DNA from 2 places in the Saccharococcus sp. Marseille-Q5394 genome. Region 2 is predicted to be linked to the other one. Evidence: predicted binding sites of a transcription regulator. Region 2 holds the regulator's gene; the other holds the start of a gene.
The links. The regulator LexA, encoded in region 2, represses DNA repair genes until DNA is damaged. The targets are predictions, from matches to a motif close to CGAACATATGTTCG.
Positions count from the first base shown of each region.

Region 1: a site for LexA is predicted at 4,635-4,648, ahead of uvrB (excinuclease ABC subunit UvrB). Genes of this name have one in related genera too.

Region 1 covers NZ_CAMPPQ010000002.1:1,092,586-1,107,840, reverse strand. Annotated here, with positions in the region: gene uvrA (excinuclease ABC subunit UvrA) at 1-2,578, opposite strand, end outside; gene uvrB (excinuclease ABC subunit UvrB) at 2,586-4,568, opposite strand; gene OC538_RS16195 (IDEAL domain-containing protein) at 4,837-5,070, opposite strand; gene OC538_RS16190 (ABC transporter permease) at 5,172-6,392, opposite strand; gene OC538_RS16185 (ABC transporter ATP-binding protein) at 6,376-7,125, opposite strand; gene OC538_RS16180 (HIT family protein) at 7,278-7,703, shown strand; gene OC538_RS16175 (tryptophan transporter) at 7,817-8,341, shown strand; gene OC538_RS16170 (YtxH domain-containing protein) at 8,456-8,821, shown strand; gene OC538_RS16165 (YybH family protein) at 8,893-9,165, opposite strand; gene OC538_RS16160 (hypothetical protein) at 9,178-9,333, opposite strand; gene OC538_RS16155 (hypothetical protein) at 9,502-9,876, shown strand; gene OC538_RS16150 (HTH-type transcriptional regulator Hpr) at 10,270-10,869, shown strand; gene OC538_RS16145 (hypothetical protein) at 10,929-11,114, shown strand; gene OC538_RS16140 (YjcZ family sporulation protein) at 11,162-11,254, opposite strand; gene OC538_RS16135 (peptidylprolyl isomerase) at 11,396-12,280, shown strand; gene yhaM (3'-5' exoribonuclease YhaM) at 12,339-13,277, opposite strand; gene OC538_RS16125 (ATP-binding protein) at 13,274-15,255, opposite strand, start outside.
Region 2 covers NZ_CAMPPQ010000001.1:276,336-291,590, reverse strand. Annotated here, with positions in the region: gene OC538_RS01420 (DUF896 domain-containing protein) at 61-294, opposite strand; gene OC538_RS01415 (recombinase family protein) at 548-1,210, opposite strand; gene OC538_RS01410 (LysM peptidoglycan-binding domain-containing protein) at 1,213-1,527, opposite strand; gene lexA (transcriptional repressor LexA) at 1,730-2,350, shown strand; gene OC538_RS01400 (aminotransferase class I/II-fold pyridoxal phosphate-dependent enzyme) at 2,423-3,688, opposite strand; gene OC538_RS01395 (trimeric intracellular cation channel family protein) at 3,827-4,423, shown strand; gene hfq (RNA chaperone Hfq) at 4,485-4,709, opposite strand; gene miaA (tRNA (adenosine(37)-N6)-dimethylallyltransferase MiaA) at 4,751-5,701, opposite strand; gene OC538_RS01380 (alpha/beta hydrolase) at 5,698-6,612, opposite strand; gene OC538_RS01375 (glycerol-3-phosphate dehydrogenase/oxidase) at 6,609-8,258, opposite strand; gene glpK (glycerol kinase GlpK) at 8,273-9,766, opposite strand; gene mutL (DNA mismatch repair endonuclease MutL) at 9,813-11,723, opposite strand; gene mutS (DNA mismatch repair protein MutS) at 11,789-14,359, opposite strand; gene cotE (outer spore coat protein CotE) at 14,478-15,035, opposite strand; gene OC538_RS01350 (RicAFT regulatory complex protein RicA family protein) at 15,152-15,255, opposite strand, start outside.

The sequences.
Region 1 (15,255 bases), on a different contig from region 2:
CCGTCGTCGGTTCGTCTAGTATATAAAACGATTTACCGTTGGATCGCTTATGCAATTCCGAGGCGAGTTTCACCCGTTGCGCTTCTCCGCCTGACAACGTCGTGGCGGGTTGTCCAAGTTGAACGTACCCAAGGCCAACATCGACAATCGTTTGCAGTTTTCTGCTAATCTTAGGGATGTTTTCAAAGAAGACGAGTGCATCTTCGACAGTCATCGAAAGGACATCCGCAATATTTTTCCCTTTGTACGTCACTTCAAGCGTTTCGCGGTTATATCTTTTCCCGTGACATACTTCACAAGGGACATACACATCAGGAAGGAAATGCATTTCAATCTTGATGATTCCATCTCCGCGGCAAGCTTCGCAGCGACCGCCTTTTACGTTGAAACTGAATCGCCCTTTTTTGTAGCCTCTCACTTTCGCCTCGTTTGTCATGGCGAAGACATCACGAACGTCATCAAAAACTCCTGTATAGGTTGCAGGGTTCGATCTTGGCGTCCGTCCGATTGGGGATTGGTCAATCTCAATGACCTTTTCCAATTCCTCAAGACCCGTTATGGAAGTGAATTTCCCAGGTTTCTGCTTGGATCGGTTCAACTTTTGGGCAAGCACTTTGTAAAGCACTTCATTTACGAGCGTACTTTTCCCGGAGCCTGAAACGCCTGTCACGGCAATGAACTGTCCTAGTGGAAAGTCCACATCAACATCCTTCAAATTGTTCTCTGACGCATCCTTGATTGAAACGATCCTGCCATCAGGCTGGCGTCGTTCTATCGGCAATGGGATGAACTTCTTGCCGCTCAAATATTGACCAGTCAATGATTTCGGATCATTCATCACTTCTTCCGGTGTCCCAGCTGAAACGATCTGCCCTCCGGCAGCACCTGCACCCGGTCCGATATCAATCAAATAATCCGCAGCAATCATCGTATCTTCATCATGCTCAACGACAATGAGTGTATTCCCGATATCCCGCATGCTTTGCAGTGTGCCGATGAGACGGTCATTGTCACGCTGATGAAGACCGATCGAAGGCTCGTCCAATATATAGAGGACGCCTGTTAAGCGAGATCCAATTTGCGTGGCAAGCCGGATACGTTGCGCCTCTCCGCCTGATAATGTGCCGGCCGCTCTTGACAACGTCAGATAATCCAGACCGACATTGATGAGGAATCCTAGTCTCTCGGCGATTTCCCGCAGGATAAGTCTCGCGATTTGCATATCCTTTTCGGATAGGACCAGATCGTTGAAAAATCGGTCGGCTTCCGTAATGGACAATGACGTCACTTCCCCGATATGCGTCCCGTTCACCTTAACTGCGAGCGTTTCCTCTTTCAATCGGTATCCGTGACATGCCGGACATGCACGGCTTGCCATGTATTTCTCCATTTGTTCACGTATATAATCGGAGGATGTCTCCTTGAAACGGCGCTCCACATTTGCGAGAACGCCTTCAAAATAAATGTTGTTCACCCGTGTATTGCCGAATTCATTCGTATATTGAAATTTGATCTTTTCTTCCTTCGAACCATAGAGGATGATATTCAGATCATCATCCGGCAAGTCTTTCACCGGAACATCCATTGGTATCTTGAAATGCTTGCAAATTGTTTTTAACAGCTCCGGGTAGTATTGGGAGCTCGTAGGTATCCATGGTGCAATGGCGTTTTCATTCAAAGTTAGTGAATTGTCCGGGATGACGAGATCAGGGTCTACCTCTAGCTTCGTCCCAAGGCCATCACAATCCGGACATGCCCCGAATGGACTGTTGAATGAAAACATACGCGGTTCCAGTTCCCCGATTGAAAATCCGCAGATCGGACATGCATGATGCTCGCTAAACAGCAATTCTTCAACATCAATTACATCAACCAATACATTTCCTTCGGCTAAACGTAATGCCGACTCGAGGGAATCGCTCAAACGGGCCTCAATACCCTCTTTCACAACAATCCGGTCAATGACGACTTCGATCGTGTGTTTCTTATTTTTATTCAACTCGATATTATCATCGAGGTCGATTACATCACCGTTGACGCGGATCCGGACATAACCTTGTTTCTTGATGTCCTCGATCAACTTCGCATGTGTCCCCTTCCTGCCGGATATGACAGGCGCTAGGATTTGAAGCCTTGAACGTTCCGGCAGCTGCATAATCCGATCGACCATCTGCTCGATCGTTTGGGAGGAGATTTCAATCCCGTGATTCGGACAGATCGGCTTGCCGACCCGTGCAAATAGCAATCGTAAGTAATCATAGATTTCAGTTACGGTTCCGACGGTGGAACGCGGATTGCGGCTTGTCGTCTTCTGATCGATCGAGATTGCGGGCGATAACCCTTCAATCACGTCTACGTCAGGCTTGTCCATCTGTCCTAAAAATTGCCTCGCATAAGCGGAGAGCGATTCGACATACCGTCTTTGCCCTTCCGCATAAATCGTATCGAATGCAAGGGACGATTTCCCCGAGCCGGACAAGCCGGTCATAACGACGAGCTTGTCACGCGGGATGCGGACATCGATATCTTTCAGGTTGTGCACCCTTGCACCTTGAATGACTATTTCCGTGTTTTTCATCGCATTTTCACCCTTCAGCCTTCAATTCTAGTATCGTATCGCGCAATTCGGCAGCCCTTTCGAAATCAAGCGCTTTTGCCGCCTCCTTCATTTCCTTCTCAAGAGTCGCGAGCAATTTCACTTTTTCGTCCTTCGACAATTTCCTGCCTTTCGTCGCTTTTTCCAAGAAGGAGATATCCTCTTCCGCTACTTGGGTCGCCCTGATGACGTCGCGAACTTCCTTTTTAATCGTCGTTGGAGTGATTCCATGCTTTTCATTGTACGCAATTTGGATTTCCCGACGTCTCGAGGTTTCATCAATCGCTTTTTTCATCGAATCCGTGTAACGGTCCGCATACATGATAACTCTTCCTTCAGAGTTACGAGCAGCCCGGCCGATTGTTTGAATGAGGGCGCGTTCGGAACGGAGGAACCCTTCCTTGTCGGCATCAAGAATCGCGACAAGCGAAACTTCGGGTATGTCGAGCCCTTCCCTCAGCAAGTTGATGCCTACGAGAACGTCGTAGGTGCCCAATCGGAGTTCCCGGATAATTTCAATCCGCTCCAATGTTTTGATCTCTGAATGCAAGTATTGGACTTTGATGCCGATATCCTTGAGATAATCGGTAAGGTCTTCGGACATCTTTTTCGTCAATGTAGTAATCAATACCCTTTCGTTGCGCTTTGTACGCTCATTAATTTCATCGATCAGATTATCGATCTGCCCTTCGATCGGCCGTACTTCAATGATCGGGTCAAGCAAACCGGTTGGCCGGATGATCTGTTGAACCATTTCCGGTGTATGCTCAAGTTCGTAAGGACCTGGTGTTGCAGATACGTAGATGGCTTTGTTGACATACCCCTCGAATTCGTCAAACATGAGCGGCCTGTTGTCCAAGGCGGACGGAAGACGGAAACCATGATCGACCAATACTTGTTTCCGCGCTTGGTCTCCGTTATACATGCCGCGGATTTGCGGCAAGGTGACATGGCTTTCATCGATAATCATCAGAAAATCTTCCGGGAAGTAGTCGAGCAGCGTGTAGGGGGTTGCCCCGGCAGGTCGTAATGTCAAATGCCTCGAATAGTTCTCGATCCCTGAGCAGAAGCCCATTTCCCGCATCATTTCCAAATCATAGCGGGTACGCTGCTCAAGCCGCTGCGCTTCTAGGAGTTTATCTTCCTTGCGCAGCACGGCGAGGCGCTCTTCCAATTCCGTTTCGATATTCGCGATTGCCTTCACCATTTTCTCTTCGCCCGTGACGAAGTGGGATGCAGGGAAGATCGCGACATGTTCACGTTCACCTAAAATTTCACCTGTAAGAGCATCGACTTCACGGATACGGTCAATTTCATCGCCAAAAAACTCGATGCGGATGCAGTGTTCGTCCTGTGAAGCAGGAAATATTTCTACGACGTCACCCCTGACACGGAATGTCCCCCGTGTGAAACTAATATCGTTTCTTGAATATTGGATATCGACGAATCGCCGGAGGAGATCATTCCGACCGATTTCCATGCCTGACCTGAGCGAAACGACATGCTTTCCGTACTCCTCAGGCGAACCAAGGCCGTAAATGCAAGATACGGATGCTACGATCAGTACATCATTCCTTTCGAACAAGGCAGATGTAGCGGAGTGGCGCAGCTTGTCGATCTCGTCGTTAATTGTCGCGTCCTTCTCTATATAAGTATCCGTATGCGGCATGTATGCTTCCGGTTGGTAGAAATCATAGAAGCTGACGAAATACTCAACCGCATTATTCGGAAAGAACTCTTTGAACTCGCTGTACAATTGGCCGGCGAGTGTTTTATTATGTGCAATGACTAGTGTCGGTTTATTAACTTCTGTTAAAACATTTGAAACTGTGAACGTCTTCCCTGTTCCGGTCGCCCCTAAAAGCGTCTGATGCTTTTTGCCTTCCTTGATGCCTTCCACGAGCTGTGAAATGGCGGCAGGCTGGTCGCCCAACGGAACGTAAGGAGCGTGTAAATCGAATTTCTGGACCATGCAAGCCCCTCCCCAAATGAATTATCTTCATTTTACCATAGACAATGCCAAGACCAAAGAAATAAGAGAACATACGTTCAAAATAAAAGTGGAGGCGGTCTGTTTAGCTCCGACAAGCGATGGAGGGCTTGAATAAAAGGTGCTATTTGCCTTTTGCTTCAAGACCGAAGCGACTCGAGGAGCTGGCCGCCGGAACTAGCCGATACAATAATAAAAAGCGGGCCTGCTCAGCTAATTGATTGATTAGCTAGCAGCCCGCTTACGTTGTTTAATTTTCTTCAAGTTTCATCAGTTCATCTGTCAGACTTTTGAAGGCGTACTCGTCCTTATCATCAAGTGCAAGATCAATCAGCCGCAAGAGACGTTTTTTCGTTTGCTCCCGATGAATATGGTTCAGGAATAGATCCATATAAATATCATTTAACAATCTCTCCGCTTGAAGCGATGTACTATTTTTCCCCACGGCTTTTAAGAACTCGGCATATGAATAATTGTTTTCCATTTCCCTCACCCCTGATGCCTTTTTTTCATTATACATAACTTCGGGCATCAGTTGCAAGGTTTTTGGGAATATTCTATTTTTATTTTTTTCACATCAATTATTCATACTTCTTCCGATTTTTCATTGGAAACACGGATTGTCGCTTCGGAAACGACGAAGACAATGACCGCCATGATGACAGGCGTCAAGGATACGCCGAATGTCAGGAGGCCAGCCACGAGAACAGAAATTGACTGCAGCAGTTGAACGCCGCTAACTGTTTTCCGGATGGCAGACTGCCTCGTATTGTCCGTTTCAGGGAACAACATATCCATCCTGAAGTCATCCCCCGCCCGTAGTGCATGGACCAACTGGATGGATGATGCAAATGCCAATGCCCCAATGAAAATATAGACGACGATCGGGAAAGGAATGAGAACGACGCCTACTACCGATAATGCGGTCAATCTGACCCATAGCCAAAAAATATCGTCTGTACGCACAAGAGTCCTTCGCAGCAAATAGCGTTGAGGTGATGCTTGTCCGTATTTTGCAGGACGCATAAGGAATCCGAGCCATGCACGGCGACTGACCGATCCTTTTAAATGTGGAACGTCCGTGAAATAGTTTGCGAATCGGTAAAAACGCATCATACGATTTTGCTCTAGCGCTATGAAATGTTCATAAGGAAACGGGTTTGCAACGCTTCTTTTCTTCCAGAATAAATAATAGACTGCCATCAGAACACCGACTAGAGGAATTAACGGGATTAAATAAGAAATTCCTGTAAGCACCGCATACAAGAGAAGAGATGCCAATACGAACCGGACAAGACGGTCCTTCCACATTCCCACCCCTTCATTGGCGCGGCGGTAATAGTACTCCGTCTCTACATACTTCCATTTAACCAGGAAAATGACGATGGCCGTCAGAATGAATTGCGGTTTTCCAGCGACATCAGTTGCCGCCAACAATGGCAATAGGACGATGAATAGAATGTAGGGCACTGGAAGCTGGGAAACTAGTGAATAGCGCAGTGACCGTTTCAGATAGTCTTCAAGCTTATTTTCCATCGGAAGGAAAAAGACGATATCTGCAGGCTTCAGTAACGTAATCGGTGAGCCTATTGATAAAGCCGCCCCGATGAGGACTGCAGCGAGGATTGCTGAAGGAAATTCGGATGGCACTTCCTTCAACCATTCACTGTACGCGTATCCGCCCGCCCCTATCGTAAAGAGAAGAACAATTGCCAAATGACCGGTGAAGACGAACCTCATATACTTTTGCAGTTCATTCATATAACGGATAAAACGATCGCCCCAAATCTCACGCAAGCTGTTCATGATCATGATCCCCGGTCATTGAAATATAGAGCTCGTCCAAAGTGGCACCTGGCCTGTTGAAGGCTTTCCTCAAATCATCCATTGTCCCTTGTGCCCTTACCCGTCCTTCATGCAGCAGAATAATCCGGTCGCAATACTTTTCAGCAGTGGAAAGCACATGTGTAGACATCAATACGGAAGCGCCATTTGCTTTTCTTTCTTCTATTTGATCGAGCAAAGAACGAATCCCGATCGGGTCAAGTCCGACAAACGGCTCATCGATAATATAAAGGGAAGGTTCCACTAAAAAAGCGCAAAGAATCATGACTTTTTGCCGCATCCCTTTCGAGAAATGAGATGGAAACCAATTCAGCCGCTTCTCCATCATGAACTCTTTCAAAAGTATTTCAGTACGCGCCTCGAACGATTCATGATCCAGTCCATATGCCATCGCTGTCAATTCAAGATGTTCCTTCAGTGTCAGCTCTTCATATAGAATTGGTGTTTCCGGAATGTATGTGAACGCTTTACGGTACACTTCAGGGTTTTCGCGAAACGTGACGCCATTCACTACAATTTCGCCTTCATGCGGATTCATCAGTCCGATAATATGTTTAATCGTTGTACTTTTCCCGGCACCGTTCAAGCCGATTAAGCCGACGAGCTCACCCTTGCCGATTTCAAATGATAATTCATGCAGAACAGGCTTACGTGTATACCCGCCTGTCACTTCTTTCACTTCAAGAATTGCCATAGTCATCCTCCATTCTAGTTTCCATTTTACCAAACATCAGACCGGAATGCTTTGTCCATCTTTCACGCATTACCTGAAAATATGCTACACTTGTGTCATTAATGAATACTACTCCTAATGTGGAGACTGACAATCGGAAAGGATGACCGCAAATGACATCATGTATCTTTTGTAAAATTGTAGAAGGCACCCTCCCCAGCGAGAAAATCTATGAAGACGAGAACGTCGTTGTCATTATGGATGTCATGCCTGTGACGAAAGGGCATGTGTTGCTTATCCCGAAAATCCATCGGGAAAACCTTTATGATTTGACGGAAGAAGAAGCTTCGCAACTTTTTTCTGTAGCCCCGAAAATCGCGAACCTTTTAAAAGAGGAGTTCAAGCCTGCCGGAATGAACTTGCTTCAAAACAATGGAGCTCCAGCTGGACAAGCCGTGTTCCACTTTCACATGCATTTCATCCCGAGATATGATCAAACGGACGGTTTCGAGTCAGACTGGAATCCGAAGGTAGAGGAATTTCCTCAAGAACGGATCCAAGAAATCGCGAATCAGATCCGAAGCCGTTTCAGCGAATAATAAGACTTGCAATTCCATGAAATCACCAGTATACTTTTCATAAGTTTTCGCTGACGATCACGAGGATACGTCAGGAGAGCGAAAAATAGAGTCCAGTTGAGGAGAGATGAGAATTGAATACGAAAAATCTTATGTTGATGGCGCTATTGGTTTCAGTCGGTGCTGCTTTGTACTTGGTCATACCGGGTTACGGTGAAGGCATGAAGCCTGACTTCATGCTGACGATGATGTTCATCGGCATCTTTTTATTCCCGGACGTCAAGAGCGTCTTTTTACTGGGAGCGACGACCGGAGTCCTATCAGGGATCTTTACAAGTTTCCCAGGAGGATTCATACCGAATATCATCGATAAGTTCATTACGGCGTTTGTTGTTTTTGCGGTCATTGCACTGCTTAGAAAAGCCGCAAACCATTTAATCGTTTCAACAATCATCGCTTGCTGCGGAACACTGCTTTCAGGAACAATTTTTCTATCCGTCGCCATTTTCGTCATTGGCGCGAAAGTACCTTTCGGATTATTGTTCGTAACAGTCGTCCTACCCGCAATCGCTATGAACGGGATAGTATTTTTCATCATCTACCCGATCATTCAAACTTTGTTGAAGCGTACTTCATTTAAAACAGCATTATCCAATTGAAACTAAAAGCTTTCCTCTCATGGGGAAAGCTTTTTTCATTTGCCCGAAACAGTTTGCCATGTTTTAATTAAACTATGAAAAGGAATACTATTCGAAATGAAAGGAGTGCACTCCATGAAAGCATCTACGTTTTTGGCGGGTTTACTTGCAGGTTCGGTGACGGCCGCTGTCACTGTATTATTTTCCACTCCGCAAACGGGCAGCGAAATCCGCTCGACCGTTAAGGGCGCTTCAACTGACATGAAACATAAATTGAGTGACGTGAAAGGAAGAATTGCTGAGTTGAAAAACTCTATCACACATATGACGAAGGAAGCGAGTGAGTTAGTTCCTGATGCGGTTAATGGAATTAAGGGGTCTATCGAACAATGGCAACTCTCGACCGATTCGAATAGACTAAAGCTCGAGAAGGAACTTTCAGCGATTCAGACGTCACTAGCTGAATTGGAACAATCGATAGCAGAACAACAGAAATCATAGACTTGATAATAGCCAAACTCGATATATATTGAGTTTGGCTATATTGCTTTCCGTCGGCCGCTGCTCTTTTTTTATTTCACATTAAATATCCCTTTACCAGTTTCCATATTTATAGGTAATGATGAATGTTCATGAGCGATGACCCACGATTCATTCGATTTTTTTAAACCAAATGTAAACCGATTTGTCATTTGACGAAGTTTCTCACAAGAATCTTCTAGGTAAGCAGCAAACGTCACAGCACAATGAACGAATGCCAGATCTGAATTTTCTTCAACTACTAGATCATCAAACTCGACTTTTAGTAAAATACCATCCGCACTCAGTCCTTTAAACCACTCCACCACATTCTCCTTTCATGAAGAAATACCCTTGCTCTCCCACTTCCCCCAGCAATCATAAATATGCACTTCGGAAGCATACAGAGATAAGAACTTTTCAACATCTTTTTCGTAAACAGCCGATCTGTAATTTTCAAGTACGTCTTGAACTTTTAACAAGCCCTCCGTCATTACGTGCATCCCCTTTACTAATTTCAGAAATGGAAGTATGTTACTATAAATGAATTCTACATTCAAACATCTTATTCCTCTTACATCAACCCGCATTGTCATTTGAACAAGGTCTGAATTTTCACTACCATTGGAGGTGGATTAATTGAAAAAAATGCGTTTTTAATTTTGTTGGCAAGTCTATTTATGGTTTCGGCTTGTACAAATGGAAAGACACAATCATTAGAAACATTTTATACGAATGCAAAGATCATAAGTGTAGATAAAGTCATCATTCAAGACGGTTCAACTGGCGCGTCAACAACAATAACTAATCAAGAACAGATTGATGAATTTCTATCTTTAATTAAAGATATAGAATTTACTCCGCAAAACAATCAAGAAAAACGTGAAGGTTGGCGGTACGGTATTACTCTTTTTGATGGTGAAAAAGAATTTAAATTCACGTTAAATAATATTGGTAACACCTATTATGACTCAACCCCAGATATTCATCCGATTGTAGATAATTACTACAAGCAGTTGGAAATTGTGGGAGAATAGGGGCATCTCCATTAAATTATGAAGGTATCTAACGCACTGAATGAAATCTCTCAGTGCGTTTAATATGCATTCATTTGTAAAACGAATCTTAGTTGATTGAAGTGTAAGGCGGCGACTCCTGGGGGATAAGCGGGACAGGTGAGACCCCGCAGTGGAGAAAAGCGACCGAGGAGGCTTACCGCCCGCCCCCCGGAAAGCGTCCGCCTGAAACGTAAATCAACGTGCAGAAAACAACTTTTCAATATCTCAATAATTATGGAAAACCCCACCATTTAGTTAGTGAACACTTCAATTCATTTAAGAATACATAGTATTTTTAGAATTTCAACTTCTTTATTTGATATTTTCCTGCTATAATGAAAAAGACAAACTATTTGATGTTGGAGGTATTTCATGACTGAGCAAAAATTTTCCCCAAAAGAAGCAATGATTTATAGTCAACGCGTTGCCCAGATGTCAAAAGCACTTTGGAAAGCAGTAGAAAAGGATTGGCAGCAATGGATAAAACCTTATGACTTGAATATTAATGAACACCATATTCTATGGATTGCATACCATCTTCAAGGCGCAACCATTTCGGACATCGCAAAATTCGGCGTCATGCACGTCTCCACAGCCTTCAATTTTTCAAAGAAACTTGAAGAGCGGGGATACCTGCAATTCTTTAAGAAAGACGACGATCGTCGGAATACATATGTATCTGTCACTGAGGAAGGTGAAGAACTCCTCAACGGCATGAATGAACGCTATTATGACTCAGATCATGGAATCTTGGACGGCTCGCTTCCGATGAAAGGCATTTATGGGAAGTTCCCTGAATTTTTGGAAGTCATGTCAGTCATCCGGAATATTTACGGGGAAGATTTCATGGAAATCTTCGAACTTGGTTTCAAACGGATTGATAATTCTTTTGACGATGACCTGGCCTCTTTGAACCATTCTGAAAGAGAACTGAATAAGACCGCTGAATTACAGACGGCCGATGAAAAATAATGTCATTTCCGACATGATTCTGCTATGATGAAGTGAAGGTTTAAAGAGGAGGAATTGATTTGATCCTTATCGTTACTGTCATGTTTTCATTGTTTTATTTATTCCAAATCAATAAGATGACTTTCGCGTTATGTCAATCGCGGGAAATCCCTGAAGAAAAGCAACCAAAAATATATCGCACAGTCAATATCTTAATTACGATCTTGATTCTTTCGTTCTATCTTGAAGTGCTATTGAACGTATAAGATTGAAAAAGTCCAGCCCCCTATTTCAGGGAGTTGGACTTTTTCTTTTAGTACAAGTACGCAGCTCCGACGATGATCAACAGAATGAACAGCACAACAATCAACGCGAATCCAGAAGAGCCATGGCCATATCCACTCATTAGGGCACCTCCTCTCTCCTAGTATCCTATGCAACCAATGATTACTCGTTTTAGGCATTTGGTAAGGAACCTTTTTGTTTTATGATCGTTTTTATGGTATAGTATCAACTGTTGTAGAGAAAAGTTAGGGGAGAAAAAACCATGAAAAAGACAGTCCTTGCTATGACAATGGCGGCCTCAGTATTAACAATGGCTGCATGTAGTGATCAAAAAGCGGCTGATGAGGAAATCATCGCCACAACTAAAGTCGGAACTATTACAAAAGAAGATCTATATGAGGAAATGAAAGATGCAGTTGGCCTACCAGTAATGGAAAACTTGCTTCTTCAACAAGTGTTGGAAACGGAGTACAAAGTTTCGGACAAGGAATGGAAAGAAGAAGTTAAATCACAAAAAGATGCGCTAGGAGATAATTTCGAGATGTATCTCCAACAACAAGGCGTCTCTGAAAAATTCTTTGAAAAGAACGTAAAATCCCAAATGATCCAGAAGAAAATGATCGAGTCATTGAAAGTGTCCGATGAAGAGATCGCAAAAGGCGTGGAACGTGCAAAAACGGAAATTCATGCTCGCCATATCGTTGTTAAAGACGAAGATACTGCGAAAGAGGTATTGGCGAAAGTGAAGGATGGTGGAGATTTCGCTGAATTGGCGAAAGAATATTCCACTGAACCTGTTGCAGAACAAACAGGCGGAGACCTCGGATGGTTCGGCCCGGGCAAAATGGTACAAGAGTTCGAAGATGCGGCATATTCCCTTAAAAAAGGTGAAATCAGTGAACCTGTAAAGACAAGCTTCGGTTACCATATCATTGAAATGCTCGACACTCGTAAAGCTGAAACTGAGAAGACAGAAGAAGAAATTAAAACTGAAATTGAAGATGGATTGAAACGTGTCCAATTCGAAGAGAAGCTTCAAGAATTGATTAAAGCGGCTGACGTCGATATTAAAGTCGATGAGTTCAAGAAAGCTTTGGACAGCTACTTGCCAGCAACAGCTGATAAGGAAGATAAAGAAAAGAAATAAGATTGTAAAGGGCTGTCTGCAAATCGATCATCCATCGACTTGCAGACAGCCCTTTTTTCTATTCAATATTCGGTTTGTAGAAAGATCGGTTGTCCAGTGGGAAAATTCTTTCTGTGAATTCACCGTTCACCGTCTTAGACATCGCCCGATCAAGCATATTCATTTTCGCATCGATATTATCGATATAATGAAGTATTTCCGCTTCCATCAACATCGGACGTTTCGGGCTTCCCCACTCTTCTTTGCCGTGGTGGGAGAGGACCATATGCTGAAGAAGCATCACTTCTTCCCCATGAATTTCGAGTTCGTCCGCTGCTTTCGATATTTCATTCACCATGATTGTAATATGGCCGAGCAAGTTCCCTTCCACTGTATATTGCGTACCGATAGGACCAGATAGCTCAATCACTTTCCCAACATCGTGCAAGATGATGCCTGCATATAGAAGATCCTTATTCAAAGAAGGATATAATTCGGCAATCGCCTTTCCGAGCTTCAACATGGATACGACATGATCGAGAAGCCCAGACACATAATCATGATGGTTCCTAGTAGCAGCAGGGTAAACGAGGAAATCTGATTGGTGCTTTTTTAATAGATGTCTCGTGATTCGCTGGATATGCGGATTTTTCATTTCAAAGAAGTATTGCAGCAGCTCCTCATAAAGCACTTCCTTGCTCTTTGCGGAAGATGGAACGAGATCCGATATCGTTACACCTTCGTCTTCTTTCGCAGGACGGATGCTTTTAATGCGCAGCTGGTTCTTCCCTCTATATTCATGCACTTCTCCGCCGACTTTGACGATTGTCGCAGCCGCATACAGACGTTCATGCTCTTCACCGGCATCCCAAAGCTTCGCCTCGATATCACCGCTTTTATCTTGCAAAATGAGTGTCATGAACGGGCTTCCCTGTTGGGTGATCCCCTTCGTCGATTGTTTAATGAGTAAATATAGCTCAACCGGCTCCCCGACTTGATGTTCCAATATTTTTTTCACCTTATCATCGCCCCCTTGGCGCTTCCAATGTCGGAAACGTTAATAATCGTAGCATTTGTCCAGTATTCTACTATCTTATCATGACATGTGAAATAGATGAACTGATGCTTCGCACTTAGCCGCTCCATTATTTTCAACATACGTGAAAATCTCATTTCATCAAAGTGGACAAAAGGATCATCCATTACTAGTGGAAATGGAGCCGTCTTTTCTTTTGCGGCTGCAAGCGACAAGCGCAATGCAATATACGCCTGTTCCTTCGTCGCCTGGCTAAGTTCAATGATCGGATACCTCCTTCCATCTCTGGCAACGGCATGGAAGTAACCATTTTCCGATAATACGAGTGACATGTAAGTGCCTCCCGTCAGTTCACTAAACAGTTTTTCCGCTTCATTTAGAACTTCGGGCAGCTTCTTCTCCTTTAATTCCTCCATCATGCCTTTAATCGCTTCAACAACCGCTTGGCGGACCGACCATTGTTTCGCAAGCTCATCAAACTCCGCCTTCTTCATTTCAAACAGTTGCTGTTTCCGCTGATAGGAGTCATCCGTCAACAGCTTCTCCGTTTCAACTTCCAATGCGGCTTTTTCTTTCACAAACGAATTCATTATTTCTTCGAGGTCTGCTAGACGTCTTTCAAGTTCATGGACTTCTACTCGGAGCTCTCCTTCCGAACGGCCGCTAACATCCTCAACAGCGCCATGCACAGACAGCTGGGATTCTATATCCCTGATCTGTTGCATCAACGTCAGTGTTTCCTGATATTCGGCATAAGCTTTGTAATACTGCTCTTCCGTCTCTACTCCAGCTTCTGTGAATAAATCTTGTTGTTGACTGCGCAAGGAAGATAGCAGCTCTCCCGCTTCCTGTTTCTGCATTTGGGTTTCTTCAATCTTCTGCGTTAAGACTTTAAACGTTTGCGCTTCTTCTTTTACAGACAAATAGTCAGACCGCAATTTCTCATAGATCGATGATTCCGATGCCCCCGCCGGAACAAGCCGTTCAACCTCTGTTTGCCTCAAGCGGATTTTTTCTTGTATCTCTTCAGATTGCCGTGCGGCGTCTTCCAGCTCACGTTCTATTTCCTGCAACGAGCGTGCCATGCCGAAAAACTCATGAAGGATGCCCGGATTCGGGATTTTTCGCAGGCCATAGGCAACAAAGAATTCGCTTATTGATTGTTCAAGACGTTCCTTCTCCTGCACGATTGCCCCATACTCTTCCTCCAGCACACCCATCTTCCGTTCGTTCGCCTTGGCTGCCTCTTCTAGCAAGCTGTGCCTCTGTTCATAGTCTTGCACTTTTACGATGAGCGCTTCCATCTCCGCTTCCTGTCCTGCATATTCGTTAATGAAACGCTCCATTTCAACATTCTTGGGTGACGGCTGATCGCTGCGCTTGCCTATTTTTGAAAGTGCAGAAATGACCGCTAGGCACGCACCAAGTCCGACGACTATCCATTGGTCCCCGATCAACCCTACTATGGAGATGACAGCTGCGACAATAAGAAGCATCCAAAGCAGTTGCGGGGTTCCGTCAACCCGGCTTGAGCGGCTCATGTGTACATACGCTTTCGCTTCAGCCAATCGCCTTCGGATCGACGGCCACTCTTCAGCTCGCTTCTTTTCGGCTTCCGTAGGGGAATTTTTTTGCAATGTAAGCTGGTCGGTTCGAATATCGCGCAGTTCGTTCTCCAATTGGGTAAGCTGCCGATCTATATACCCGATCTGTTGATTCATTTCACTCATTTCCTGCAGTTGCCCATATAGATACTCTTCCTGATGAATCGAAACGTCAGCCTGCAACAGCTCGTCCGATTTATCCAAGCCTAATCGATCGAGCAACCGCATCCTCTTCACATTCAGTTGAGTTAACTTATCACGGATGGAGCCAACAGCTGATCGCCACTCATGCCATTCCGGCTCTCGTGCAAGCAATCGCTCCATTTCCGTAAGCATTTCGGGACGCGGATAAGTAG
Region 2 (15,255 bases):
ATAGCATCTATAGTGTAGTCAATAAATAGATGAAATACAATCCATCCTATGTTTGGTTATTCAGTTCAGGAACTTCTTGTTTCGAGCATCTTTCACTTTTTCCGGGGTGACGTCGTTACCTTCGGGATCGATCACTTTGACGTTTTCGATTGTGTCGCGCATGGACGAACGGAATGTTTCCAGGTATTCTTTGCGTAGTTGTGTTTGTTCTTTTGCTTCTTCGATTGATAGGCCGATTGTTTTTGACTTTTTGGATAGTTCGTTGATACGTTTAATTTTATCTTGGGATAACATAAAATTCCTCCAGTTGTATTGTCCATCACTCAATTGTACAATGGATTTCCGTTTTTCCAGGCGGACGCTTTCCAATCGAACAGCGAAGTGTTCGATTTGCCGTATTTCTGCACTTTTTGCAGAAATTAAGGCAGCCTAGCACTTCAATCCTTATAGCCATAATACTAATAACAATATTACCATTAACAATTGAAGTGGAACTCATTAAAACTCTACTTTGAAGGTATACAAAAAGAGCAGGAAGTGCAACTAATCACCCTTCCTGCTCTGTTTCATATTCTTTATATCTGCGATGGACCGTTGCTTTGCTTACGTTATGGCCGAGGCCTTTCAATATGCCGGCGATTTCTTCGAAGGTCAGGCCTTTTTGGCGTAAGGACACGATTTCACTGATTGGGACTTCAATCCGTTCGCGTCCTTCTAGATTCCCTTTGTTTTTCAAGTTCCGTTCTGGTTTGTAACCGTCGCGGACTGCCCGCTTCATGCCTCTACGGATTTTGGCGTTGTGCAATTTGCGTTGGTACTCTTCTACAATTGCCAGTATTTCCAGCAGCATTGTGTCCATCTCATTTAACTTCAACGCGCCGCTATCGTGGTTTGTAATGACTGCAGTATTCGTTTTGGCAAGAAGGTGAAGGATAGCGACCCTTGCGTTCCCCCTCCCTAGTCTTGTTTCATCTTGTACGAGTACCGCGTCTATCTTTTCATCACGGACGCAGTCCAGTAAGTCGAGCAATCCCTCTCGATCCATATCGTAGCCGCTATGTTTTTCCTTGAATATATGTATAGGCTTCAGCCCTAGCTCGTCCGCAAGCCGCTTCAGTTCTTCTTCCTGCCTGGACAAGGAGGCGACTTGAGAGTCTTTTTCCGTACTGACACGGCAATATAAGACACAGGTCTGCATTTTCTCTGTCATCATTAGTCTCCTGCCAATTCTGTCATCATTGGATCAGGTATTGCTGAATCAACTTTAGGCAATTTCAATATTTCTCCTGATTTGATCATAGTGGATTGCATGCCATTCAATTCCATTACTTTCGCTATCCATTTCTCCGAATGTTCATCGGAAGAATAGTCTATCGCCAATCCCCAAAGTGTATCGCCTTCTGTTATTGTTACTTCAACGAATGAAGTAGAGGCTGATTTAACTTCTTTCAAGACACCTACGAGTGTAAATGCAGTGCAAAGGAAAATAATTAATAGAATGAAGCCATATTTTTGAATGAAAGTCATTAAAAACCCCTCCAAGAATGTTTGTTCGGAATACCTGTTCCCATTATAGGACAGGTTTTTTTAGAAGTCAATCAAATCTTCGAACCTTTGTTTGCCAATCACCCGAACACCTGTTATACTCTCTTTAAGAAACAATTGTGGTGGCGGACCTTTGTTCGCACAATTGCTTATCATTGATTCTATTAATTGGAGGGGTGGAATAATGAAGAAAATTTCAAAGAGACAGCAGGATATCCTTACGTTTATCAAAGATGAAGTGAAGCTGAAAGGGTACCCGCCTTCCGTTCGTGAAATCGGAGAAGCTGTTGGACTAGCATCCAGTTCTACCGTGCATGGTCATCTGGCCAGATTGGAAAGTAAAGGTTACATTCGGAGGGATCCGACAAAACCGAGAGCAATCGAGGTGCTGGATCCCGAGGGTCTGACTGCACTGAAATCGGGAGTTGTCCACGTTCCGCTTGTCGGAAAGGTAACCGCCGGCTTGCCGATCACTGCAATTGAAAATATTGAAGAATACTTTCCTTTGCCGGATACGTACGGCACATCTGACGATAAATTGTTCATGCTTGAGATTGTCGGAGATAGTATGATAGAAGCCGGAATTCTGAATGGGGATTATGTTGTCGTCAAACAGCAGCACACTGCCCATAATGGTGAAATTGTCGTTGCCATGACAGAAGAGGATGAAGCAACAGTGAAACGCTTCTTTAAAGAGAAGGATTATTTCCGTTTGCAACCGGAAAACGAGTCGATGGAGCCAATCATCGTCAATTCTGTTTCCATCCTTGGAAAAGTAGTCGGCGTTTATCGCCAGATTCATTAATTACCATTCAGCAATTAAAAATAGAGGATGACCCTGTCGACCTGAATCGACTAGGATCATCCTCTTTTCATTTTAATTTTCCACCCTATAGTCTTTCAGCAGGTTATCCATGGAGGACATAACTGCCGCCTTAACATGTTCATATGTCAATCCGCCTTGTACATAAGCCGTATACGGCGGACGAATCGGACCGTCTGCTGTTAGTTCGATGCTAGAACCCTGTATGAATGTCCCGGCAGCCATTATCACATCATCCGAATAGCCCGGCATATACGATGGTTCTGGCGCATAATGCGCATTTATCGGCGAGTTCTCCTGGATGGTCCTACAAAATGCGATCATCTGCTCAGCATTGCTGAAATTGACGGATTGTATCAAATCGGTCCGCGCAGCTGAATAATGCGGAGTCGTATCAAATCCGAAGCTTTCCAAGAATGCCGCTGTGAAGAGAGCGCCTTTCACAGCTTGGCTGACGACGTGTGGCGCAATGAAAAAGCCTTGGTACATTTCCAATAGCGTATCAAGGGAGGCACCCGCTTCTGCACCGATGCCAGGAGATGTCATGCGATAAGCGCATTTTTTCACAAGATCGGCACGTCCTGCGATATATCCTCCGGTCCTTGCAAGTCCCCCGCCGGGATTTTTTATGAGTGAGCCCGCCATCAGATCGGCCCCAACTTCAACCGGCTCTTTCGTTTCCACGAATTCCCCGTAGCAATTATCGACAAATACGATAAGGTCCGGGTTAATCGATTTGACAAAGCGTACCATTTCCCCGATTTGTTCAATTTGGAAGGAAGGACGGTCCGAATATCCTTTTGAACGCTGTATGCCAATCATTTTCGTCTTGTTATGGATATTCTTCCTCACTTCTTCAAAATCGACTGCGCCATCTTCCTTCAAATCAACGTGCTTGTAAGTGATTCCATAATCTATAAGTGATCCTGTATCCTCTCCGTTTCCGGACACTATTGATTCCAGTGTGTCATAAGGTTTGCCTGTAATATAAAGGAGTTCATCCCCCGGTCGAAGTACTCCGAACAGGCTCAGTGAGATGGCATGGGTGCCGGAGATGATCTGGTTACGTACGAGACATGCTTCCGCGCCAAAAGTGTCTGCATAGACTTGTTCCAGTACATCCCGGCCGCTATCGTCATATCCGTATCCAGTCGAGCCGGTTAGATGAAAGTCGCTCACCATGTTTTTCCGGAAAGCTGCCAGCACCTTCCGTTGATTGTAAAATGCCGCCTTTTCAACTTCTTTAAAATATGGGGCAAGTTTTTGTTCAGCGGCTTCTGCCTTAGTTTCGATTTCCGAAGCAAATTCATGTATCATCATTTCATTTCCTCATTCCTACAAATAGTCACTATAATATCTTATCAGTCTGTCTGGATTGGTCAATGGAAAATGACCGGAATTGGCAAAGCCTCTATTTTGATATACTATATGAAGTGTTTGGAGCAAGGAGGAACATCATTGGCTTGGGAAGTATTCAGTTTTATCGGCACTGCGGCTTTTGCCATTTCGGGAGCTCTAATTGCACAGGAAGAGAAATATGATATTTTCGGAGTCTATATATTAGGGATGGTAACAGCGTTCGGCGGAGGGGCTATCCGGAATGTACTTCTTGGGTTGCCTGCTTCTGTTCTATGGAGTCAAAATTTCCTCTTCATCGTCGCATCGGTTTTAATAACGTTCATTTTCTTTTTTTCAAAGACGATCATTAATCATTGGAATCGGTGGGGCACTTATTTTGACGCCATTGGATTGGCGGCATTCGCGATTCAAGGGGCTATGCTTGCGGTCAATATGAATATGTCATTATTCGCAGTAATGGTTGCTGCCGTGTTGACAGGTGCAGGGGGAGGAGTCATCCGGGATCTGCTCGCTGGAAGGCGCCCTCTCGTCTTTAAAAGGGATATTTATGCCGTTTGGGCAGCAGGGGCCGGGTTTTTCGTCGGTATCGGTCTTTACAGTTATGATTGGGCGTTGTACGCATTGCTAGTAGTTGTCGCTGCCTTACGAATCCTTTCATATCAATATCACTGGGAGTTGCCTCGCAGTAATTCTTGATATTCCAAATGGAAAAAGGAACAGGTTAATTGAACCTGTTCCTTCATTGGGACATATGTTTTTATTCCTCGTCCTTCAAAACTACAGGCTTAGCAGGTACATACGTCGATATTGCATGCTTGTAGATCAATTGCTGCTTGCCGTCTGATTCCAAAAGTACGGTGTAATTATCATATGATTTGATAAGGCCTTTCAACTGAAAACCATTTAGTAGGAATACAGTGACAAACGTGTTGTTTTTCCGTAGTGAGTTCAAAAATGTTTCTTGCATATTACCTTGTGACATACACCCCAGCCTCCAATTACTTCTATATTTCTCTTGCCTTTTTACTTATTCGATTCCGCCTCTTCAAAACCCTTCAAAATTGATATAATTTCATCGACAATCTTTTCTTTATCCGAATTTGCATCGAACCAGCTGATTTTCACTTTGTTCCTAAAATATGTCATTTGACGTTTCGCATAATGACGAGTATTTTTCTTTATTAACTCTATTGCATCATCTAGTGAGATGACGCCTTCAAAATATTGATACAGCTCCTTATATCCAATCGCCTGGACCGACTGGACATTTCGGATGCCCTTTTCCCATAAACCTCTAGCTTCTTCCAGCAGCCCATCTTCCATCATTTGATCGACCCTTACATCGATTCGCTTGTAGAGAATTTCCCGGTCCAATGTAAGGCCGACGATTAAATGATCAAAAAAGAGCGCCTCACCTGCCCCTTGTTCATGCTCATTCTTCGTTTTTCCAGTCACTTGGATGATTTCGAGCGCACGTATCAAACGGCGGTGATTATTCGGATGGATTTTTTCTGCACTAGCAGGATCCATTTTTTGAAGCCGCTGATACAGACGTTCCGCGCCGCCTTCCGACTCGAGTTCTTTTTCCAATTCAGCCCTGACGTTATCGTCTCCCGCCTCTTCGGTAAATCTGAAATCGAAGAGGACCGACTGGATGTACAAGCCCGTTCCGCCGACAATGATCGGCTGTTTGCCTCGGCTTCGGATCTCTTCAATACAGTTACGCACAGTCGACTGATATTCCGCTACGGAAAACGAATCAGAAGGCTCCTTAATGTCGAAGAGATGATGGGGAATCCCTTCCTTTTCTTCTTCTGTTATTTTTGCAGTGCCGATAGATAACTCTTTATATACTTGCATCGCGTCCCCATTGATAATTTCCCCATCCAGCCTTTTGGCAAGCTCGATGCTTAAAGACGTTTTGCCCGATGCAGTCGGTCCTACAATTGCGATGACTCTATCTGATTGACTCATTCTTTTATTATCCAATCCTTTATGAAATTAAATACTTGTTCCCGATTCACTTCATTCAACATTTCATGGCGACCGCCTTCATATAACATGACTGTTATATTCTCATTTCCGGCATCAGTAAATTGTTGTGCTGCCTGCCAGACTCCCTTACCAGTATTGCCGACAGGATCGTCTAAACCAGAGAGGAGAAGGATTGGCAATCTGTTCGGAACTTTTCTTATGCAGTCCAAGTCATTGATTTTCGCAAGTCCATCAAAGAGATCGATGAAAAAACGGGTTGTCGGTACGAAACCGCATAACGGATCATTAATGTATTGCTCCACTTTTTCATTGTCTCTCGATAGCCAATCAAAAGGTGTTTTTGGTGTTCTGGCTATTTTATTAAACCCTCCGAATACCAATTTATTAATGAAATAGTCCGGTTCATCAAACTTTGTTGCCTTGCCTTTCATTGACGCTAGAGCTTTTCCACCGATACGGCTTACACCAGGGTTGCCGGCAGTTCCTGAACAAATAAGCTTGTCTAGTTCCCTGCCGAATCTTTGGGCGTATCTCCTTGCTACAAATGACCCCATACTATGCCCGAAAAGGATTACACGAGGCGCTTGGAACCTGTTGCGGTAAAAGCTGATGATTTCATACGTGTCTTCAACGATCCGATCGAAGCCGACCGTATCTCCGAAATGGCCCAACTTCCCATTTAACGTGGCTGTATGACCGTGTCCCCGATGATCATGACCCGATACAGCAAATCCTTTGTCAGTGAGAAAAGTGATGAACTCTTCATATCGACCGATATGCTCCGCCATCCCGTGAAGTAGATGGATATGTGCGATAGGAGGATTGGCAGGTTGCGCATACACCGAATGGATGGAAAAACCGTCTGACATCGTCAACACCTGTTCATTCACACACGTTCACCGACCTTTCCTTCAGCTTCTTTTATATGCTGCTCCAATTGGGAGAGATAGAGCTCTTTCGTTTCTTCGGAATAGGAAAGGATAGCTCCCATATAGTCCGTTGCCGCCTCTTTATACAGTTTGACAAACGCGATGTTGAAATAGAGATCCCCCTTCCTTCTAATGAAAAAGTCAGAAGGCGTCATTGCCATTTCATTATGGATCGAGTAGAGGATTTCCGCTTTCCATATAGCAGGTAAAACTGTTTTCTCTGTTGATACCGCACTTACATAGGTATAGACCTGATCGACATTCGATCCATACAAGGAGGCAAGTGCTCGGCCTTCTTCCTTAGTAAGTCCATATAATTCAGCTTCATTCGATTTGCTCTCGATAAAGTTTGCGAACTGTTCTTCACTCTCGAAGTCTCCCCCGGCCAACGGGAGATATTCCGTTACGCATGGGCCGAACGAAGTTGTCGGAAACCTCTTTATGACTTGGTCTACGACGGTTTCAGCCATTTTGCGATAGCCGGTCAATTTGCCGCCAGCAATCGTTATCAATCCCGTTCCTGCTTCCCAAATTTCATCTTTCCTTGAAATTTCGGATGCATCCTTCCCTTCTTCGTAAATTAGCGGTCGAACACCTGCCCAAGTCGACTCGACATCATTGCGATCCGCTTTGACTGAAGGGAACATGTAATGAAGTGCATCAAGAAGATATGCGATGTCTTCTTCGGTTGCAACCGGATTAGCCCGATCACCATCGAAGAAGGTATCTGTCGTTCCGATATAGGCTTTATTGCCCCTTGGGACTGCAAAAATCATCCTGCCGTCAGGCGAATCAAAATAGATTGCTTGCTGCAGAGGAAATATCGACTTATCGATTACAATATGGGTTCCTTTTGTCAATCGTAGCCGTTTGTCATTAGACACTTCGTCCTTCCCACGCACTTCATCCACCCAAGGGCCTGTCGCATTGACGACTACGGAAGCGCTTATGTCTATTACTTCTCCAGTGAGCATATCCCGGGCAGAGACACCTGCCACTTTTTTGTCTTGATACGTAAATTGCTCGACTTTCAAATAATTGAGGCAAAGAGCACCTTTTTGGGCAGCTTTCTTCAATACTTCGATTGTCAACCGTGCATCGTCAGTACGGTATTCCACATAATGTCCACCGCCAAGCAAACCGTCTTCCCTTACTAACGGCTCCATTTCAAGCGTCTCTTCAGGTGACAGCATTTCACGGCGCTCCTCTTTTTTCACACCCGCCAATTTATCATAGACGAATAGTCCAGCAGAAGTTGTCAGCTTTCCGAATGAGCCGCCTTTATGAAAGGGAAGAAGCATCCGCTCAGGCTCCGTCACATGAAGGGCATTCCGATAGACAACATCCCTTTCCTTCCCGGTTTCGGAAACGATTTTTAACTCCATCTGCTTTAAATAACGCAGGCCGCCATGGATGAGTTTCGTCGATCGGCTTGAAGTACCCGCCGCAAAATCCTGCATGTCGAGTAGTGCGACGGACAATCCCCTCGTCACTGCGTCAAGAGCAATGCCGGCACCGGTGATTCCACCGCCAATGATAAGCAGGTCAAACTGATAGTCGCGCATGAACTGCTTCACTTTCGGTCTTGTGATCGATGATAACATCATTCGCTCTCCTCCAGTCAAAGTTTGAATAGCCGCGCCGCCTCAACGGCCTTTTTCCACCCTCCGTACAAGGCGTCCCGCTCTTCCACTGCCATCTTCGGCGAATATGTCCGTTCCTTCGCCCATAAAGCTTCCACTGACTCACAAGATTTGAAAAAACCTGTCGCAAGCCCGGCAAGATATGCCGCCCCGAGTGCGGTCGTCTCCATATATGCTGACTGTTCCACCTCGATCTGCAGCATATCGCTTTGGAATTGCATGAGGAATGTGTTCCCGACAGCCCCTCCATCAACACGCAAAATATCAATGTCGATGCCAGCATCCTTTTCCATCGTCAACAGTACATCTTTTGTCTGATAGGCTAGCGCTTCGACTGTTGCACGGATGAAGTGCTCTTTTTCGGTTCCTCGGGTCAATCCGAATACTGCCCCTCTTGTATCCGAATCCCAATAGGGTGTACCGAGTCCAACGAATGCGGGCACGACATACACACCTTCCGTAGAAGCGATCCGCGTCGAGTACATTTCCGAATCCGAGGCTTTCTGGATCATTCGCATCCCGTCCCTGAGCCATTGGATAGCAGAGCCTGCGACGAATACACTGCCTTCAAGTGCATATGTAATCTTGCCGTCCAACCCCCAGGCTATCGTGGTCAGCAGGCCATTTTCGGAAGTCACAGGCTGTTCACCCGTATTCAACAACATGAAACAACCTGTACCGTACGTATTTTTGGCCATGCCAACGTGAAAACAGGCTTGCCCGAATAAAGCACATTGCTGATCGCCCGCGGCACCGGCAATTGGAACATATGCTCCAAAAAATACGGAAGGGTCTGTATGGGCATAGATTTCCGAAGACATCCTTACTTCAGGCAGCATGCCCATCGGGATATCAAACATTGCGCAAAGCTCCTTATCCCACTCGAGTTCGTGAATATTGAAAAGCATTGTCCTCGAAGCATTCGAATAATCGGTGACATGGACGGCTCCTTCTGACAGCTTCCAAATGAGGAACGAATCGATCGTACCGAAAAGCAGTTCCCCTCTTTCCGCACGTTCACGTACACCTTCTACTTCGTCAAGGATCCATTTCACTTTCGAAGCAGAAAAATATGGATCAAGCTGCAAACCCGTCTTTTGACGGATGCTCTCTTCCCTGCCAGCTTCTCTTAATTCATTAATAATTAGCTGTGTCTGTCTGGACTGCCAAACAATTGCATGATAGACGGGTTGTCCAGTGTGCTTGTCCCAAACAACAGTCGTCTCCCGCTGATTTGTAATGCCGATTCCATCGATATCCTCCGGCTGAAGTCCACTCTCGGTCAGAACCGAAGCGATGACGGATAAAACTGAACCCCAAATTTCGCTCGCATTATGCTCCACCCAACCTGGTTTCGGGAAAATCTGCCTGAATTCCCGTTGCGCCGTATGGACAATCTCACCTTTTCGGTTGAAAAGAATTGCCCTCGTGCTAGTTGTCCCTTGGTCGATTGTTAATATGAACTCACCCATTGGTAACCCGCCCCCCTCGTTCAACTATAGGTTTTCTTCTACAGAGTTACATTACCCTCTTAAACATCTTTTCAATTTCATAAGTTGAAAAATGGATTAGGACTGGACGTCCATGCGGGCATGTATACGGATTCTCCGCAATCGACAAATCGTTCAGAAGCCTTTCCATGTCTGCAATCGACAAATGATGATTAGCTTTGATGGAACGTTTGCAGCTCATCATGATTGCCGTCTCCTCCCGTAATTTTCCGATATCGGTTTTCCGATTCGATAGAACCTGCTCTATCAGTTCTTCGATAAGAGTCGACGCTTCTCCTGCTGGAAACCATGCCGGATATTCTTTTACTGTATATGAAGACGGTCCGAATTCCTCCAGAAAGACACCGACTTCATTCAACGCTTCCAGGTTCTCCTCTATTTTCACCATTTCGTCCCCGGAATAATGGAAGATGAGTGGCATTAGCAACATTTGCCTTTCATCCTCTTCCACTTTACTTAATTTATCCCTGAAGAATTCGTATTTGATCCGCTCTTGGGCAGCATGCTGATCGATCATATAAAATCCATCTTCGTTTTGAGCGACGATATACGTGCCATGGACTTGCCCGACTGGTACGAGTGGCGGGAATCTTTTTTCCTTTGTTTCAGTTGTGGTATTTATTTCCGGAACAGGTACTTCCTGATCATTTACTATTTCCTGTACTTCCATTACCTGTTCGGGCTGATCCGCTTGCCCAGGTTCTTGCTTGACAGGTTCGTAAACAGCTTGGAGCGGCTTCTTCTCAAACAGATTCGTTTCAAGTATCGACTCTTCCTGCTCAATCGGAGACTCTTTCTGATCAACTGCGGTTTTCTCTTGTTCAACTTCTCTATCTTTCCAAGTAGGTGCCGGCCTGAAGTCACTCCAAATTGTCACTTGCTCCGAAGGCATTTTCTTGAAGGGTTCCCGTTTCACGGCATCAGGAACGATAATTGACCGTTTCACCGCATCTCGGACAGACGATTTGATGAGGTCAAACAGTTCGCCCTCTTTGCTCATGCGAATATGCTGTTTGGAAGGATGCACGTTGACATCCGTCAAAAAAGGGTCAGTTTCTACGTTGATGACTGCAATCGGGTACCTTCCGATTGGCAAATAGGTATGAAGGCCATCGATTACAGCCTGGTTTGCAGGATAACTCTTTACCCATCTTCCATTTACGATGAGTGTCATATAGTTTTTGGATGCTCTTGTCATCTCAGGCAACGTGACGTATCCATCTACTTTGAAATCGGCGTTTCCACCTGAAAATGGCACCATCTTTCGCGCTACTGCCATTCCATAAATATCAGTGAGTACTCTCCTGCGATCCCCGCTGCCTGATGTATGCAGGACAGTTTGGCTGTGATGGGAGAGTTTAAAAGCGATTTGAGGATGACTGAGCGCTAGTCTGTTGACGAGATCTATCGTATGTCCAAGCTCTGTCTGGATCGTCTTCATATATTTCAACCTGGCGGGCGTGTTGTAAAAAAGTTGGGAAACGGTCATGTCGGTCCCTTTTCTGAACGCTGCGTTGGACTGCTTGAGAAGAAGCCCGCCGTCAATTTGCACTTCGGTCCCTTCAGTTTCACCGTCTGACGTAAAGAGGCTGACCTTAGATACGGAAGCAATACTGGCGAGCGCCTCACCTCTGAATCCTAACGTCCTGATCCGGAACAAATCATGTTCATTCGATATTTTGCTCGTTGCGTGGCGCTCAAATGCAAGGACGGCATCGTGACGTGACATCCCTTTTCCATTATCGGTCACCCGAATAGAAGTGAGCCCAGCTTCCTCAAGTGCGATCTCAATCGAAGTGCTGCCCGCATCAATCGAGTTCTCCACCAATTCCTTCACAATCGAAGCCGGTCTCTCGACGACTTCCCCTGCGGCAATTTTATTGGACAATGAATCGTCCATGACTGAAATGATATCCACTGGATCCCTCCTTTTGTCATCTGGTCGTAGTAATGAATATCAATAGGCTAGCGGGATGTAAATGATTAGTCTGCTCGCGTGGCCTCAGTTAATTGCTTCTGCCAATCTAGGATCAAGTTCATTGCTTGCATTGGCGTCAAGTTCAGCAAGTCTGCCTGTTCCATCTGTTCCAACACGGACTTGTCCACTTCCGATAGCGGATCGGCTTCTTCCTGTAAATCGAAGAATGTCAATTGTTCGGATGGTGAAGTCACGGCACTGGACTGTTCTGCGCTTTCAAAAGCATCAAGCAGCTTTTTCGCACGGACTACAATCGTTTCCGGAAGGCCTGCCAGTTGGGCAACATGAATCCCGTAGCTCTTATCCGCCGGCCCCGCCATCACTTTGTGGAGGAAGACGACTCTCCCTTCCTGCTCCATAGCGGCGACATGGACATTCGAAAGCCTTTCCAATTCCATGTCAAGCTTTGTGAGCTCATGATAATGTGTCGAAAACAAAGTATTTGCACCAATTTCATCATGGATGAATTCCATCATCGCCTGAGCAAGAGACATTCCGTCGTACGTAGATGTTCCTCTCCCGATTTCATCGAAGAGAAGCAAACTGTTTCCAGTTGCATTTGCAATCGCGTATTTAGACTCCATCATTTCCATCATGAATGTGCTTTGGCCTGATGCAAGATCATCCGCCGCGCCAATTCTTGTGAAAATCTGGTCTGTTACGGGAAGAGTGGCGGATTCGCATGGTACATAGCAGCCTATTTGAGCCATGATGACCGTCAAAGCGACTTGCCGCATGAATGTACTTTTACCGGACATGTTCGGTCCGGTGATGAGCAGCATGTTTGCCTCTTCAGTCAATGTGCAGCTGTTCGGCACGTATAATGAATGATCCATCATTTTCTCTACGACCGGGTGTCTTCCGTTTTTTATTTCTAATGCCCGTCCGTCATGGAATTGCGGTCTGACGAATCGTTGTTTTTCGGACACCTCAGCGAATGATAGCAGGACGTCCAACTCAGATAGGACACTTGCCAATTGTTGGACTCTGCGAATATGATTTTTCATTTCATCACGCACAGCGCAGAATAGGCTATATTCAAGCTCCTGACCTTCCGCTTCAGCGTTCAGAATCAAGTCTTCCTTTTCCTTCAACTCGGACGTAATATAACGCTCCGCATTGGCAAGGGTCTGCTTACGTTCATAACGGGTCAAATCCGCCAGATGGATATTAGATTTCGTAATTTCAATGAAATAGCCGAAAATGCGGTTGTATCCGATTTTCAAATTTTTAATACCTGTACGTTCACGCTCATCGCGTTCAAGCCCTGCAAGCCATTCTTTACCGTTTCTCGACGCATCCCTGTATTGATCAAGCTTTTCGTGATAACCGTCTTTTATGATGCCGCCTTCTTTTACAGAAAGAGGCGGATTTTCCGCAATCGATTTCTCCAACAGTTCGAGTGCTTCTGAACATGGGTCAATCTGCTCGGAAAATTGTTGCAGACGCTCGTGACCGGACTGCTGAAGCGCGTTTTTTAAATGAGGCACACGTCGAAGGGAATTTCGGAGCTGTGCAAGATCCCTGCCGCTTGCACTTCCCATGGAAATCCTTCCCGTCAAACGTTCAAGGTCATATACTTCTTTCAAGGATGTTTTCAAATCGTCACGAAGAAAGTAATCCTCAATCAAGTCCGACACGATTGTAAGTCTATCTTCAATAGCATTCCTGTTGGCAAGAGGCTGATGAATCCATATTCTCAGTTTCCTAGCCCCCATCGCTGTTGATGTCTCATCTAGTAGCCAGAATAGAGTTCCTTCCTTGCTTCCGCTCCGGATTGATTGGACTAGCTCTAAATTGCGCATCGAATTGGCATCGATAGAAAGTTTGCCTGATTTCTGTATGTATTCAAAAGGACGTAAATGCTCCAAAGAAGACTTTTGAGTACGTTTCAAATAAGAAATCAGAATGTCGCACGCCTCACCCAACTCAAGTGGAACTTGCGATCGGATGTCTGTGGAGCTATCATCACTCTCCCCATTTTCCATCGAGAGGACAATATCTCTTTTGGCCATCCATTCATTTAGGGTGATATGCAATCGTTCCCGGACAACGATTTCCTTCATTCCAAGTGCCTCAATCTCGGCTATCAATGTTCGCTCATCGCCTGAAACGATTTCAGTTTTCCCCTCACCTGTGGCAAGATCGACATACGCTAGTGCATAACGTCTTTCATCAAGCTGGTCAGCAGCCCCGATAAAATGGTTTGCATTGGCATCCAAGGATTTCCCTTCTGTTATTGTGCCCGGCGTAACGACTTTCACGACTTCCCTTTTCACAATTCCTTTCGCCGCTCTAGGGTCCTCCGTCTGTTCACAGATTGCGACTTTATGGCCTTTTGAGACCAAGGTCTCGATATAGCCTTCAGCTGAATGGTAAGGCACTCCGCACATCGGAATTTTATCCGTGCTTCCGCCATCCCTGCTCGTCAATGTAATTTCCAGGATATTGGATGCTTCTATCGCATCGTTGAAAAATAATTCATAGAAGTCGCCCAACCGGAAAAAGAGGAACGCATCTTCATGTTCCGATTTCACTTGTAAGTATTGTTGAATCATTGGTGTGTATGTAGTCATTCCAGAACCTCGCTAATCTCGCATTTTCTTATATTATATCAAAACATGCTGCTCCAAAGTAACAAAGAGAAAAAGCCGGAGTTATCACAATAAAAAAAAGCCGGATGCTCCTTCCGGCTTAAAACGGGCGTGAATCTTTTCCTCTGTCCTCATGGCGCTTCTCTTCGTCTACTTTGTGGTGGTCATGTTCATGGCTATGGCCATGATGAGAAGATGATTCATCCTTGAATGACCATTCCTCTTCAAACTGATGCGGATGGACAGTGATACACACTTTTGTTTCTCCAACGACTTCCGCTACCAATTCCCTTTCCACTTTAATGATGAACTTTTCCCCGCACTCCGAGATGAGCGCCTCTGTGCAATTAGGATGTTGGACAACATTGACAATGATCTCTTCTTGGCCGGATACCGGTTCGTCCCGATAGTGGAGCCTGATCTTATCCTTATACGGCACCGATTCCGAAAAGACGGATGTTTTTGAGTGGTCATGGTGCGAATACCATACATTCACATCAAATTTACCTGTCACTTCGATGTATCGCCCCACTTTTTTTGCATGATGCGTGTGGTTGATCACCCAACAGCCCAATATGCTTGATGGATTATTCGGCGGCTTCAGAGAGACATTCGATTCCGTCCGCAGCTTCCCTTTTGCAATGACTGCCTTCGTCACAATTTGCCGTAAATTCTTCAGTTCGTTTCCTCCTTCGTTAACGTCTATTTATCCTATGCACCAGAAGCCCAGAAAGTGAAAAAAACCGACGAGGAAATTATCCTCATCGGTTTACATTATGATAACGGTTTATGCTGCGTACTTCTGACGTATGATCCGGTTTCTCCGCGACGTACATCTCCGCCTGTGGATTCAATGATTTCATCCGTCACACTATTGG